Regions from separate parts of the Streptomyces sp. NPDC002206 genome, predicted to be linked through region 1. Evidence: riboswitches for the same ligand, from Rfam matches in the RefSeq annotation. Region 1 holds a riboswitch; the other holds the start of a gene.
What was found. Region 1 has a riboswitch for glycine ahead of gcvT (glycine cleavage system aminomethyltransferase GcvT). Riboswitches for the same ligand answer to the same signal wherever they lie in the genome.
Positions count from the first base shown of each region.

Region 2: another riboswitch for glycine. It lies ahead of gcvP (aminomethyl-transferring glycine dehydrogenase); the one in region 1 lies ahead of gcvT (glycine cleavage system aminomethyltransferase GcvT).

Region 1 covers NZ_JBSFCW010000009.1:237,819-245,412, reverse strand. The annotation lists gene ACWCP8_RS19610 (L-serine ammonia-lyase) at 1-48, opposite strand, end outside; gene glyA (serine hydroxymethyltransferase) at 205-1,464, opposite strand; gene gcvH (glycine cleavage system protein GcvH) at 1,485-1,862, opposite strand; gene gcvT (glycine cleavage system aminomethyltransferase GcvT) at 1,932-3,047, opposite strand; glycine riboswitch at 3,189-3,286, opposite strand; gene ACWCP8_RS19590 (AAA family ATPase) at 3,445-4,125, shown strand; gene ACWCP8_RS19585 (enhanced serine sensitivity protein SseB) at 4,206-4,976, shown strand; gene ACWCP8_RS19580 (enhanced serine sensitivity protein SseB C-terminal domain-containing protein) at 5,162-5,938, shown strand; gene ACWCP8_RS19575 (ABC transporter permease) at 6,331-7,323, shown strand; gene ACWCP8_RS19570 (ABC transporter substrate-binding protein) at 7,428-7,594, shown strand, end outside.
Region 2 covers NZ_JBSFCW010000016.1:5,565-13,158, reverse strand. The annotation lists gene gcvP (aminomethyl-transferring glycine dehydrogenase) at 1-2,371, opposite strand, end outside; glycine riboswitch at 2,566-2,663, opposite strand; gene ACWCP8_RS25610 (PRC-barrel domain-containing protein) at 2,765-3,145, shown strand; gene ACWCP8_RS25605 (DNA polymerase IV) at 3,070-4,524, opposite strand; gene ACWCP8_RS25600 (MerR family transcriptional regulator) at 4,582-5,199, opposite strand; gene ACWCP8_RS25595 (bifunctional nuclease family protein) at 5,367-5,840, opposite strand; gene ftsR (transcriptional regulator FtsR) at 5,894-6,640, opposite strand; gene ACWCP8_RS25585 (FHA domain-containing protein) at 6,658-7,431, opposite strand.

The DNA.
Region 1 (7,594 bases):
GGACGGGCCGATGCCGATCGAGAACAGGTCGAAGACCGAGATGGCCACGGGTGACTCCTAAGGGGTTGGTAGACGTCGTTGTCTGCCGGGTGGTGCGGTACGGACCGGTCGGTCCGAAGAGCAGCGGTACAAGGGATGGGGCACCGCGCTCACTGTCCAGTGTGCGCGGTGCCCCGCCTCAAACGTACAGAACCGATTCCCGGACTACTTCAGGCCGGGGTACAGCGGGAACTTCTCGGCCAGCGCGGTGACGCGGGCCTTGAGGTCGTCCGCGTCGTACGAGGGCTTCAGGGCCGACGCGATGATCTCGGCGACCTCGGTGAAGTCCTCGGCCTGGAAGCCGCGGGTGGCCAGGGCCGGCGTACCGATCCGCAGACCGGAGGTGACCATCGGAGGCCGCGGGTCGTTCGGGATGGCGTTGCGGTTGACCGTGATGCCGAGCTCGTGGAGCCGGTCCTCGGCCTGCTGGCCGTCCAGCTCGGAGTTGCGCAGGTCGACGAGGACCAGGTGGACGTCGGTACCGCCGGAGAGGACGGAGACACCGACCTCGGTGACGTCCGGCTGCACCAGACGCTCGGCGAGGATGCGGGCGCCGTCCAGGGTGCGCTGCTGGCGCTCCTTGAACTCCTCGGTCGCCGCAACCTTGAACGAGACCGCCTTGGCCGCGATCACGTGCTCCAGCGGACCACCCTGCTGGCCGGGGAAGACGGCAGAGTTGATCTTCTTGGCGAGCTCCTGCGTCGACAGGATGACGCCACCGCGCGGACCGCCGAGGGTCTTGTGCGTGGTGGTCGTGACGACATGGGCGTGCGGCACCGGGTTGGGGTGCAGACCCGCGGCCACCAGGCCCGCGAAGTGTGCCATGTCGACCATCAGGTACGCGCCGACCTCGTCCGCGATGCGGCGGAAGGCGGCGAAGTCCAGCTGGCGGGGGTACGCGGACCAGCCGGCGACGATCAGCTTCGGCTTGGACTCCTTGGCCAGACGCTCGACCTCGGCCATGTCCACGACACCGGTGTCGTCCACGTGGTACGGGACCACGTTGTAGAGCTTGCCGGAGAAGTTGATCTTCATGCCGTGGGTCAGGTGACCGCCGTGGGCCAGGTTCAGACCCATGATCGTGTCGCCCGGCTTCAGCAGCGCGAACATCGCGGCGGCGTTGGCCTGCGCACCCGAGTGCGGCTGGACGTTCGCGGCCTCGGCGCCGAACAGCGCCTTGATCCGGTCGATGGCGATCTGCTCGACCACGTCGACGTGCTCGCAGCCGCCGTAGTAGCGGCGGCCCGGGTAGCCCTCGGCGTACTTGTTGGTGAGGACGGAGCCCTGGGCTTCCATGACCGCGACCGGAGCGAAGTTCTCCGAGGCGATCATTTCGAGAGTGGACTGCTGACGGTGGAGCTCGGCGTCGACGGCGGCGGCGACGTCCGGGTCCAGCTCGTGGAGGGAGGAGTTGAGAAGCGACATCAGGTGGTCCCTTGGGGTCTTTAGTTGCCGGAGAACTCGGAGTACTCGTCTGCGGAGAGCAGGTCCTTCGGCTCTTCCGTGATGCGTACCTTGAACAGCCAGCCGCCCTCGAAGGGAGCGGAGTTCACCAGCGCCGGGTCGTCCACGACGTCCTGGTTCGCGGCGGTGACCTCGCCGGTGACCGGCGAGTACAGGTCGCTGACGGACTTGGTCGACTCCAGCTCACCGCAGGTCTCGCCCTCGGTCACCGTGTCACCGACCTCGGGGAGCTGGGCGTAGACGACGTCGCCGAGCGCGTTGGCCGCGAACTCGGTGATACCGATCGTGGCCACACCGTCCTCGACGGCCGACAGCCACTCGTGCTCCTTGCTGTAACGCAGCTGCTGGGGGTTGCTCATGACCTGAATTCTCCTGTACGCGGGGGAGTGCTGATGAACGGTGGTCTTACGGGGTGAGACGCGACTGCGTCACTTCTGCCGCTTGTAGAACGGCAGGGCCACGACCTCGTACGGCTCGTGGCTGCCGCGGATGTCCACTCCGACGCCCGTGGTCCCGGGCGCGGCGTGCGCGGCGTCCACGTACGCGATGGCGATCGGCTTGCCGAGGGTCGGGGACGGGGCGCCGGAGGTGACCTGGCCGATGACCTGCCCCTCGGCGACGACGGGGAACCCGGCGCGCGGCACCCGGCGGCCCTCGGCGATCAGGCCGACCAGCTTGCGCGGCGGGGCGGTCTCGGCGCGCTCGGCGGCGGCCTCCAGCGCCTTGCGGCCGACGAAGTCGCCCTCCTTCTCGAACTTCACGACCCGGCCCAGACCGGCGTCGAACGGCGTCAGCTCGGTGGTCAGCTCGTGCCCGTACAGCGGCATGCCGGCCTCCAGGCGCAGCGTGTCACGGCAGGACAGACCGCACGGGATGAGGCCGTGCGGGGCGCCCGCCGCGGTGAGGGCCTGCCAGAGCTGTTCGGCGTGCTCGGGGGCGACGAACAGCTCGAAGCCGTCCTCGCCGGTGTAGCCGGTACGGGCGATCAGCGCGGGCACACCGGCGACGGTGCCGGGCAGGCCCGCGTAGTACTTCAGACCGTCCAGGTCGGCGTCGGTGACCGAGGCCAGGATGGCGGGGGACTCGGGGCCCTGGACGGCGATCAGCGCGTACCCGTCGCGGTCGTCGCGGACCTGGGCGTCGAACCCGTCGGCGCGGGCGGTCAGCGCGTCCAGCACGATCTGGGCGTTCCCGGCGTTGGCGACGACCATGTACTCGGTCTCGCCGAGGCGGTAGACGATCAGGTCGTCCAGGATCCCGCCGTCCTCGGCGCAGATCATCGTGTAGCGGGCGCGGCCGACGGCGACGGTGCCGATGTTGCCGACCAGCGCGAAGTTCAGGAATGCCGCTGCCTGCGGGCCGGTGACGGTGATCTCGCCCATGTGCGACAGGTCGAAGAGGCCGGCCTTCGTACGCACCGCGTTGTGCTCGTCGCGCTCACTCGCGTACCGCAGCGGCATGTCCCAGCCCGCGAAGTCGGTCATGGTCGCGCCCAGCGAGCGGTGCAGGGCGTCGAGGGCGGTGAGACGGGGGGCGTTGCTCATAGGTGTGGCTCCCAGGGCATGACGGCGAGGACGATCCCTCCCCATCTGTCATCGGAACCTGAGAGGTTCGCCGAGAGACCCTGACGGGTTCGGCTTGCACCTTGGGTGGAGCCGCCGCGGCGGCTCGCTTTTCAGATCTGCCTCATCCACGCGGTACGGGGCCTGAGAGATTCAAGGGAGGATCTTGCTCCTTCGGCGCCCGGCACAGTCAGTGGCCGGAACTCTCCCGCGCGGATTCAAGCGGCCTTTATGCAGTTGGCCGGGTCATCATTGCACGCATTGCGGAAGAGTGGGGCGTCGGTACCGCGTGAGCGAAACGAACGGTGGGACGGTTGTCTCGCATTGCCTTTTCTTTACACTTCGTGGGCAGGCGTGGGCGACCGACAGGGGGAGGGCAATGACGTTGCAGCGGTACGCGACGACCGTAGGGGCCGCGCACGGCGCGATGCCCGCACAGCCGGGCACACCCGTCCGGGGAAGGCTCGGCACGCACGCACCCGTCGTGCGCGATCTGCGCGAGCGCGCCGGGCGCAGCCCGCGCGGCCTGCACTTCGCCGCGGGCGATGTGGTGGTGGTCTCCGGGCTGCCCGGCAGCGGCAAATCGACGCTCATCCGGCGAGCGGTGACCGTACGGGCCATCGACTCCCAGGACACCCGGGACCGCTGGGCGCAGCGAGTGCCCCGCTTACTCCCGTACGCCCTCTATCGCCCGCTGGTCCGCGTCGCCCACTACTGGGGGCTCTGGCGGGCGCTGCGCTCCGGTGACTCGGTCGTGGTCCACGACTGCGGCACCCAGGCGTGGGTACGGGGCTGGCTGGCCCGGGACGCGCGACGCCGCGGCCGTGTCCTTCACCTCGTGCTGCTGGACGTCACCCCGCAGGTGGCGAGGGAGGGTCAGCGCGAGCGCGGACGCGGAGTCTCCGGTTACGCCTTCGCCCGGCACCGCAGGGCCGTCGGCAGGCTGCTGCGGGATACCGAGGCCGGCATCCTGCCGCCCGGCTGCTGCTCGGCGGTGCTGCTGGACCGGGGGTCGGCCGGGATGCTGGCCCGGATCACGTTCGCCGACAACAGTCCCTAGCGCCTGTGCCGCCCGTCAGCGCGGAGGGGCGCGCCGGAGTTACTGTTCTGCGGCAAGCCATGGGGCGAGAAGGGGAAGCAGTGGACATTCCGGCACCGGTCCAGACCCATCCGCAGGGCGGATGGCCGGCCAATGAGCTCGAACAGGTGCTCGGCGCCTCGCTCGGCAGCCCGGAGGCGGGCGGCCGGCTCGTCGAAGTGCTCGGCCGCAGCCACCTCTGGGTGCCGCTCCCCAACGGCGGCGGTCCCGACGCCCCGTCGCTCGATCTGCCCACGGTGGAGATCGAGGGCGCGGCGTACGTCCCCGTCTTCAGCTCCGAACAGCAGTTCCTGAGCTGTGTCGGCACCCATATGTCGTTCACCGTGGCGCCCGCCCGCGAATTCGCCCGCGGACTGCCCCCGCAGCTCGGCATCGCGGTGAACCCGGGTGGCGCCGTCGGCATGCCGCTGCCGCCGCCCGCCGTCGCCGAGCTCTGCCGCGCCGGACGCACCTCTCTGGACGGGCCGGCCAGCGGCGGCCGGGTCCGGCTGTACGAGCCGGACTGGCAGGAGGAGCCCGTCGACTTCCTCGCCGCCGCGGCCGGTGAATTCGAGGAGAGCGGTGTCGTGCGCACCGCCCGCCGCACGCTGGCCAGCATCGAGGGCGGCGACCCCGTCCTCTTCATAGGTGTCGAGTTCTCGACCTGGGACGGCGCCGGACGCAACGCCCCGATGGATGCCCTGGGCCGCGCGCTCGGCCGTGTCGAGGTGCCCTGGCCGGTCAACCTGGTCCTGCTGGACGTGGCGCAGGACCCGGTCGCCGACTGGATGCGGGCCAGGATCCGGCCGTTCTACCAGCGCCAGGGCCACTGAGCGGCCGGTACCCCCTTGCCGGAGCCCGGCGGCCGGTGCGCGACCCGTCGGCCTGTGACGTCAAGTCGGTGTCAGGGACGCCGCTTAAGCTGGTTTGATGGCTAGTGCCTCGGCCACCGTGCCGCACCCGTGTGCCCCGGGAGCGGCAGGCCGACACAGTGGATCGAAGAGGGGCGGGACCCAGGGTGAGTGCGTCAGGCACCGCGGCGGCCGGGCAGGTCGAGCACATGCTGCGCCAAGTGACGCCCGGGCGCTACGACGCGTACGAGGCGTTGCTGCGGGCCCTCGCCCAGGACCGGATCTGGATGCTGCTCTGGCACGGCCGGGCCGGATCGCCGGACGCCCAGTACGGGAACATGGAGATCGACGGGCTGGGCTACGCCCCCTGTGTGACCTCGGCCCAGGAACTCGCGGCCAGCGGCTGGAACCGGGCCCATGAGGTGGTCACCGGCGTCGACATCGCCCGCGCCCTCTTCCCCGACCGCTGGGGCATCTGGCTCAACCCGCACGCCCCCGGCGGCGGCGTCGGCATTCCCTGGCTGGATCTGAGGCGGATCGCCACCGGCCTCGACCGGATGCCCGCAGGGCCGCTCCGGCTCACCGAGCCGGCCATCGAGATCCCGCAGTTCTACGCACTGCTCTCGCAGAACGCCCATCACACCCCTGCGATCCGCTCGTTGCGCCGCGCCTGGGTGCAGCCCGCGCTCGGCGTCCCGTATCTCGCCATCGGTCTGGATCTCTACGACACGAGTCAGTCCTCCGTCGACGCGGTGCGCGCGATGATGCAGCAGTCGATCGGCGCGGTCCCGGACGGGCTTCCCGTCTCGACCGTCGCCATGTCCGACGAGTACGACCCGGTCGCGATGTGGCTGCGTGCCAACGCCCGCCCGTTCTACGACCGCGAGGCGCACGTCGCGCCCGCTCCCGCCGCTGGTTACGGCTACCCCCAGGCCCGCGGCTGACCCGTCCGGACGCCTGCCAATTGGCCCCAGGATGGGTGCTGTTGGGGTACCTGTCCGATCTGGGCGAAGAATGCCGACTTGGTCCGCTGGGACGATCACGATGTTCGGATAACGGAAGCCGCCAGGCCACATCACGGTTGCGCATCCATTCCCCGTCAGGGCTGGCGGGTGATCCGCGACGCGTTGAAGACTCCCCGGAACAAGGAGCGTTCGGTCCCCTGCGCGACCTGCGGCTTCTGGTTGAACCAGTTGATCTGTTCCATCCGCACCACCTGCTTCTTCCGTACCACCCGCACCAAACGTGCGACTTGCACCTGTGATGAGAACAAGCCGCTACCGCGGCGGGCACGGGCCGGCCACCGTCGGTCGAGCCGAGAGAGGTCCCCACAACGATGACGGCACCACTGCACGACAGCGCGGCCGAGACCGCGACCGTCGACGTCCCGGCCGATGTCCCGGCCAAGGATATCGAAGGCCGTTCGCCAGGACGTATCGCCTGGACACGGCTGAAGCGCGACAAAGTGGCGCTCGCCGGTGGTGTGGTCGTGCTCCTGCTGATCCTGATCGCGGTCTTCGCACCCCTGATCGTGAATCTCCTCGGCCACCCGCCGAACGAGTTCCACGAGGATCTGCTCGACCCGGACCTCGGCATCCCCAAGGGCTCCTTCGGCGGGATGAACTCGGACTACCTGCTGGGTGTCGAACCCACCAACGGCCGCGATGTGTTCAGCCGCATCGTCTACGGCGCGCGCATCTCGCTTCTGGTGGCCTTCCTCGCCGCGATGGTCTCGGTGGTCATCGGCAGCATCCTCGGCTCGGTGGCCGGCTTCTTCGGCGGCTGGATCGACGCACTCATCAGCCGGCTGATGGACCTGCTGCTCGCATTCCCGCAGTTGCTGTTCACCATCGCCCTCGTCTCCGTTGTGCCCAACTCCCTCTGGGGGCTCACCGGTACGGGCGTCAGAATGGGCGTGCTGATCGTAGTGATCGGCTTCTTCGGCTGGCCCTATATCGGCCGTATCGTCCGGGGGCAGACGATGTCCCTGCGCGAGCGGGAGTACGTCGAGGCGGCACGTAGCCTGGGCGCCGGGCGGGGCTACATCCTCTTCAAGGAGCTGCTGCCCAACCTGGTCGCGCCGATCCTCGTCTACTCGACGTTGATCATCCCGACCAACATCCTCAGCGAGGCCGCGCTCAGCTACCTGGGCGCGGGTGTGAAGCCGCCGACCGCCTCGTGGGGCAAGATGCTCTCCGACGCGATCAACACCTACCAGGCGGACCCGACCTACATGGTTGTCCCCGGACTCGCGATCTTCATCACCGTTCTGGCATTCAACCTCTTCGGCGACGGGCTGCGTGACGCCCTCGACCCGAAGGGCAGCTGAGCCGACCCCAAAGGTCTCCGGCGCGAGCCGGTTGGCACTCGAATGACCGTCGGGCGCGGACTGCGTACCCACGGGCCACACCACATCACGGAGGTTGCAAGACAGTGAATCGCTCACGGAAGGCAGTTGCGCTCACGGCCCTCGCGGCCGCGGTGGCGCTGACCGCAACCGCCTGTGGCGGAGGGGGCGGCGACAACAAGCCGTCCTCGAACCAGGGTGCCGGTTACGACGCGGCCACCAAGGGCAAGGTCATCAACGCGTCCGACAAGAA
Region 2 (7,594 bases), on a different contig from region 1:
TGGCGGCGAGTACGGCGACCTGCGTCGCACGCTTCAGGCCCTCGCCGCCCATCAGACGTACGTACGCCCACGAGATCGGCAGAATGCCGGCCGAACCCCACGGAGCGGCCGAGATCGGTCCGACACCGGTCTCGGGACCCGCGGCGGGCTGCAGCGGGTGGTTCGGCAGGTACGGCGCAAGGTGCGCGCGGACGCCGACCGGGCCGACACCCGGGCCGCCGCCGCCGTGCGGGATGCAGAAGGTCTTGTGCAGGTTGAGGTGCGAGACATCGCCGCCGAACCGGCCCGGCTTGGCAAGGCCGACGAGCGCGTTGAGGTTGGCCCCGTCGACGTACACCTGACCTCCCGCGTCGTGCACCTCGGCGCAGATGTCGGCGACGTGCTCCTCGAACACACCGTGCGTCGACGGGTACGTGATCATGAGTACGGCCAGCTCGTCACGGTACTGCTGGATCTTGGCGCGGAGGTCCTCGATGTCGACCTCGCCGTCGTCGGCAGTCCTCACCACGACGACCTTCATGCCCGCCATCACGGCGCTCGCGGCATTGGTGCCGTGCGCGGAGGACGGGATGAGGCAGACGGTCCGCTGATCGTCGCCGTTGGCCCGGTGGTATGCGCGCACGGCCAGCAGACCTGCGAACTCGCCCTGCGAGCCCGCGTTCGGCTGAATGGAGACCGCGTCGTATCCGGTGACCTCGGCGAGACGCTCCTCCAGCTCACGGATGAGCGTGAGGAAACCCTCCGCCTGCTCGGCCGGCGCGAACGGGTGGAGCGCACCGAACTCGGGCCAGGTGATCGACTCCATCTCGGCGGTCGCGTTCAGCTTCATGGTGCAGGAGCCGAGCGGAATCATGCCGCGGTCCAGCGCGTAGTCACGGTCGGCGAGCTTGCGCAGGTAGCGGAGCATCGCGGTCTCGGAACGGTGCTGGTGGAAGACCGGGTGGGTGAGGAAGTCGTTTGTGCGCAGCAGGGACTCGGGCAGCGCGTCGACGGCCACGCCGTCCAGCGCCTCGATGTCGCCGTCGGTGCCGAAGGCGGCCCACACGGCGGCGATCTGCGTACGGGTGGTGGTCTCGTCGCAGGCGAGGGAGACCAGGTCGGCGTCGACGAACCGCAGGTTGACGCCGCGCTCACGGGCGTCGGCGACGACCTCGGCGGCCCTGCCCGGGACGCGCACGGTGAGCGTGTCGAAGTAGGAGTCGGTCTCGACGTCGATGGAGGCAGCCCGCAGGCCCTCGGCCAGGATCGCGGCGTAGCGGTGCGTGCGCCGCGCGATCGTCCGCAGTCCGTCGGGGCCGTGGTAGACGGCGTACATCCCGGCCATGACGGCGAGCAGCACCTGAGCGGTACAGATGTTGCTGGTGGCCTTCTCGCGGCGGATGTGCTGCTCACGGGTCTGCAGGGCGAGGCGGTACGCCTTGTTGCCGTCCGCATCGACAGAGACACCGACGAGGCGGCCGGGCAGGCTGCGGGCGAACTTCTCGCGCACGGCCATGAAGCCCGCGTGCGGTCCGCCGAAGCCCATCGGCACACCGAAGCGCTGCGTGGTGCCGACGGCGATGTCCGCGCCGAGGTCACCGGGCGAGGTGAGGAGGGTCAGGGCCAGCAGATCGGCGGCGACGGTGACGATGGCGCCGAGCTCATGGGCCTGCTCGATGACGGGCTTGATGTCCCGGACGGCGCCGGAGGCTCCCGGGTACTGGAGCAGCACGCCGAAGACACCGCGCTCGGCGATGTCGGCGGGGATGCCCTCGCTGAGGTCGGCGACGACCACCTCGACACCGGTCGGCTCGGCGCGGGTCTCTATCACGGCGACGGTCTGCGGCAGGGTGTCTGCGTCGACCAGGAAGACGCCGTTCTTGACCTTGCCGACGCGCCGCGCGAGCGCCATGGCCTCGGCGGCCGCAGTGCCCTCGTCGAGCAGCGAGGCGCCGGAGGTGGGCAGCCCGGTCAGCTCGGCGACCATCGTCTGGAAGTTGAGGAGGGCCTCGAGTCGGCCCTGCGAGATCTCCGGCTGGTACGGCGTGTAGGCCGTGTACCAGGCGGGGTTCTCCATGACGTTGCGAAGGATCACCGGCGGGGTGAAGGTGCCGTAGTAGCCGAGCCCGATCATCGGGGCGAGGACCTGGTTGCGGTCGGCGAGGGAGCGCAGCTCGGCCAGGACCTCGGCCTCGGTGCGGGCCGTCGGCAGCTGCAGCGCCTCTGTGCTCTTGATGACATCGGGCACTGCGGCCGCGGTCAGGTCGTCGAGCGAGCCGTAACCGACCTGGGCGAGCATCTTCGCCTGCGCCTCGTCATCGGGTCCGATGTGGCGATGTTCGAAGGGGATGCCCTGCTCCAGCTGGGAGAGCGGGGTGCGACGGGGGGTCATGGTGGAGGCCTCCTGGTCTGTCACGACCTGCGAGGGGCACCGCGGCGCGGGTGCCCGGACGGCCTCCCCCTCTGTCATCTCAACCTGAGAGCTTCACCGGTCCGCCCTGCGGCGTACCGACTTTCACCGTCGGTGAGGAAGGGATCCGTTCCGGCGTCAGCCGCCACGAAACCCGCCCTGCTTTCCAGAGTGACCTCGTCCGTGCGGTACGGGGGCCTGAGAGATTCCGGGGAGGATTTGCTCCTTCGGCGCCTGCCGGATTTGCTCCGGAGGGCTCTCCCGCACGGGGTCAGCGGCCATAGCCAGCCTACCAGCGGGGTTCGTCTCAGAAGTCTCGAGTGGCCGAAGCCCCGGATCTGCACTTTCGTAGTGCCTGTGGAGTAGCCGCGACCAATGGGAGGGACCGTGCAGACCGACATCGATCCGCGCAGCCTGATCGGCCGCAAGGCGTTCGACCGCAAGGGCACCAAGATAGGCACCATCGACGAGGTGTATCTCGACGACGCGACCGGTGTCCCCGAGTGGGCCGCCGTGCGTACCGGACTGTTCAGCAGGGACGCCTTCGTCCCGCTGGAGCCCAGCGAATTCGTCGACGATTCGCTCCGAATCCCCTTCGACCGCGCGCTGATCAAGGACGCACCCGACTTCGGCGTGGGCCGCCATCTCTCGCCGGAACAGGAGCTTCAGCTCTACCGGCACTACGGTCTGGACTCGCCGCCCGAGGAGCCGGGACCGGACCGCTCCTTCGGCAGGCTGGCCGGCCAGGACGAATAGTCCACGGGGTCGCGCACCAGTGGCAGCGGGTCCGCGGGCCGCAGATTCGGATCGTCGATACGGAACGTGCGCACCCGGCCGGGCGGCGACTCGGGTTCCTCGAACCGCACCGTCACCCGGCCCACCCCGCTGCCCTGCACCCACCCATGGCCATAGGTGTCATGGCGTACGTCGTGCCCGGCGGGCCACCGCCGGGCCGCGAGCTGCTCGGGGGTCTCCTGCTCCGGTGCACCGGACACCGACTCGTCCCCGTGCTCACCAGGGACCAGGTCGTCTGCAGCCGGGTCGTCGAGCGCGGCACGCTCACCGGCCGCCTGCGCGAAGAGGTCTTCCTGGGTGTAGTCGGCGAGCCCCGTGACACCCACCCCGAGGAGCCGTACGCCTCCGGTGGTGTCCACGGCCTCCAGGAGCCGCGCAGCCGCCTCTCTGACCACCGCGGGGTCGTCCGTGGGCCCCCGCAGCGTCTCGGACCGCGTGAGCGTCGAGAAGTCGTACCTGCGGACCTTCAGCACCACGGTCCGTCCCGACCGCTCCGCGGCCCGCAGCCGCTGGACACACCGGTCGGCCAGCCGGTCGACCTCCGTCCTGACCCGGACCCGGTCGTGCAGGTCCATGTCGAAGGTGTCCTCGACCGAGACCGACTTCGCGTCGCGCTCCGCGACGACGGGGCGGTTGTCGTACCCGAGGGCCATGCGGTGCAGTGAGACGCCGTGAGCCTTGCCGAGCAGCCGTACGAGCTCCGCCTCACCCGCCTCGGCCAGGTCGTCGACCGTGGTCATCCCCGCGCGTCGCAGGTGGTCCCCGGTGGCCGGTCCGACGCCGGGCAGGATCCGCACGGACATGGGCGCGAGCAGCTCGCGCTCGGTGCCCGGCTCGATGAGCATCAGCCCGTTGGGCTTGGCCTCCTCCGAGGCGATCTTGGCCAGCATCTTCGAGCCCGCGAGGCCCACCGAGCCGGTGAGGCCGGTGACGGCTCTGATGGCGTCACGCAACTGTTCACCGACGGCCCGCGCCGAGGCCGAGTCGTCGGCCACCCCGCCGGCCTCCAGATCGACAAAGGCCTCGTCCAGACTGAGCGGCTCCACCAGGGGTGAGAGCCGCCCGAGCAGCTCCATCACCTGGTCGCTCACCGTCCGGTACAGCATGAAGCGTGGCACCAGGTAGGCGGCGTTGGGTGCCAGGCGCCGGGCCTGGGCCGTCGGCATCGCCGAGTGCACCCCGAACCGCCGGGCCTCGTACGACGCGGTGGCGACGACCCCGCGCGGCCCCAGCCCACCCACTACGACCGGCTTGCCGCGCAGGCTGGGCTTCGCCGCCTGCTCCGCAGAGGCGTAGAAGGCATCCATGTCGAGATGGAGGATGGTGGGCGCGGCTCTCACATCAATCGATGCTGCCCTACGGCACTGACAATCGCGGCACCCCGGATCGGCACGCGGTCAGACAGCGCGGTTGCGCCGCCGGGCAAGCTCGTCGGTGGGGTTGTTGCCGACCAACGTCTCACCCGTGTCCACCCGCTCGCCGTGCAACTGCGACAGGGCGGCGTCGACGTCGCGCCACACCACGCCGACGGCGATACCGAAGACCCCCTGGCCCCCCTGGAGCAGATCCACTACCTCGTCGGGCGAGGAGCACTCGTAGACCGTCGCACCGTCGCTCATGAGTGTCATCCGCTCCAGATCCTGGAACCCCCGGGCGCGCAGATGCTGGACCGTGGTGCGGATGTTCTGCAGTGCCACACCGGTGTCCAGGAAGCGCTTCACGATCTTCAGCAGGACGACGTCCCTGAAGCTGTAGAGGCGCTGTGTGCCCGATCCGTAGGCGGGACGCACGCTCGGCTCGACGAGCCCCGTGCGGGCCCAGTAGTCGAGCTGCCGATAGGTGATCCCTGCCGCCGCGCACGCCGTCGGCCCGCGATATCCGATGTCCTCGGCCGAAGCCGCGCCGTCCCCTGCCATCGCCGCCGGTTGAACCGGTTGCCTGATGGAGTGGCCGGCTGTACTTCCGTGCTGCAGATACGGCCCACCCGCTGCCGTACCGTCGCCGCTGTTTCTCACGCCGACCTCCATCCTTGACCTGCCATCTCGAAGGTAGGCAGTCACTCGGGGTGCGTCAACGATCGCCACACTCGGCACGCCGGGTGATAATCACCCTGAGGGTGGTTTCCCGTGTCTCATTCCCGGGAATGGCTTGCCGGATGCGCTGAGGCACCTCCGCAGGACGGTCACTGGCTGTTGGTACCGAAGTCCTCCGGTGAGATCTGGTCGAGGAACTCCCGGAACTTCTCGACCTCGTCCTCCTGCTCGTCCGGGATGGCGATACCCGCGTCGTCGAGCACCCCGTCACTGCCGTAGATCGGCGTGCCGGTGCGCAGCGCGAGCGCTATGGCGTCGGACGGACGCGCGCTCACCTCGACCCCGCCGGCGAAGACCAGCTCCGCGTAGAAGACCCCTTCCCGCAGGTCCGTGATACGGACCTCGGTGAGCTCCTGGCCGAGGGCCTCGAGCACATCCTTGAAGAGATCATGGGTCAGCGGCCTGGCCGGAGCCATGCCCTGCTGGGCGAAGGCGATCGCGGTCGCCTCACCAGGACCGATCCAAATGGGGAGGTACCGGTCGCCTCCCACTTCACGCAGGAGCACGATCGGTTGGTTGGAGGGCATTTCCACCCGGACACCCACAACGTCGAGCTCGTTCACACAGCAACCCTAGGACGTGCTCGGCAGGTTTGGGTAGTCGGGCTCCCCCGTGATCAGTGGAGCTGGATCCGCAGAGCGGTCTGCACGAAGGCCGAATGAAGCCGTACGGACAGCTCCGCGAGCTCCTTCGCCGTGGCCTCCGCATGCGCTCTGGTCTGCGGATTCCGGTGCCGGCGCAGGGGAGCGACCACCTGCTCGATCAGCCCGGCCTCACGCTCCGCAGCCCCTCGCATGGCCCGCAGATGACGCGGTTCGAGACCGAATCGACCCAGATCCGCCACAAGTTTGGCCACGGTCACCGTCTCGGCGTCGTAGCCGCCTTCCGCCGTCGGAGCGACAAGGCCGTACGACTCCCACTCCTCGAGCTCGCTCTCGCTCGCCTCGGCGGCGGCCAGCAGCTCCGCGCGCCCGATCCGCGCCGCGGTCGCCCGCCCGGACTCGGCGTCCCAGGAAGAACCGTCGGTCAGGTCCCGCTGCCCGCCCGCGGACGGCAGGGAGGCCTGTTCACCGCGGGCGAGGGCGTCCAGGTGCTCCCGGATGACCTTCAGCGGGAGATAGTGGTCCCGCTGCATCCGCAGCACCTGCGCCAGCCGCTCGACGTCGTCGGGCCGGAACTTCCGGTATCCGGAAGGCGTCCGCTGCGGCTCGACGAGCCCCTCGGCCTCCAGAAAGCGAATCTTGGAGATGGTGACTTCGGGAAATTCGTCCCGCAGCTGCAGGAGCACCGCGCCGATACTCATCGCACGGTCGTCGGCGGTGGCGGTGCCGTGACCGGCACCGCCCGTCGGTGTTCTCAGCATGGACCTTCCCTGACGGGTCAGATGCCCCGCTGGCTTGCGTAGAAGACCAGCCGGTACTTCCCGATCTGCACCTCGTCGCCGTTGGACAGCGCGACGGAATCGATGCGCTCACGATTGACGTACGTGCCATTGAGACTGCCGACGTCCTCGACCGTGAAGCTGCCGTCGGGGCTCCGGCGGAACTCCACATGACGGCGCGAGACCGTCACGTCGTCGAGGAAGATGTCGCTCTGCGGGTGGCGGCCGGCCGTGGTCAGCTCGCTGTCCAGCAGGAAGCGGCTGCCGGAGTTCGGACCACGGCGCACCACCAGGAGCGCCGAGCCGAGCGGCAGGGCGTCGACGGCGGCCTGTGCCTCGGGAGAGAGGGACGGCACGGACGTCTGGCCCGTAGCCTCCGCCTCGTACGCCTCGAGACCGGAGATGGAAATGGTCGAGGTCGTCTCCGAGGGGCGCTCGGACGGAGCACCACCCCTCAGCGGCGCACCACAGTTGGAGCAGAAACGACTGGCCTCGGCGTTGCGATGACCGCACCTCGTACAGACCGGCATGGACGCAGACCTTCCACCCGTACTTGAGGTCGATGGATCTCCGAAACCTATGCGGCCCGCACCGGCAGGGTCAACAGACGACGCGCCGGAACCACCCGAAATGTCACCGCCCGAACCCGTCACCTCGTCGCGGAAGAGCGGGCGCTCCGTGCCCTGCTCATCGGCCTGGCCGTGGCGCGGTGCGCGATGGCGGGCAGCTTCATCGCGTGCGCTCTTGCCGAACAACTTCCCAAACAACTTCACGGGCGATTCCCCTTGACCGAAATAGACCCGCCCGTGGGGCAGGACGAACCCTGAATGAACACACCTGCCGACCCGGACATCTTCACAACGTCCGTAGCCACTCGACAGTTTCCACCACGCGTCACCATTACGATGCGGCGACCCCCCGCAACCTCGTGCCTGT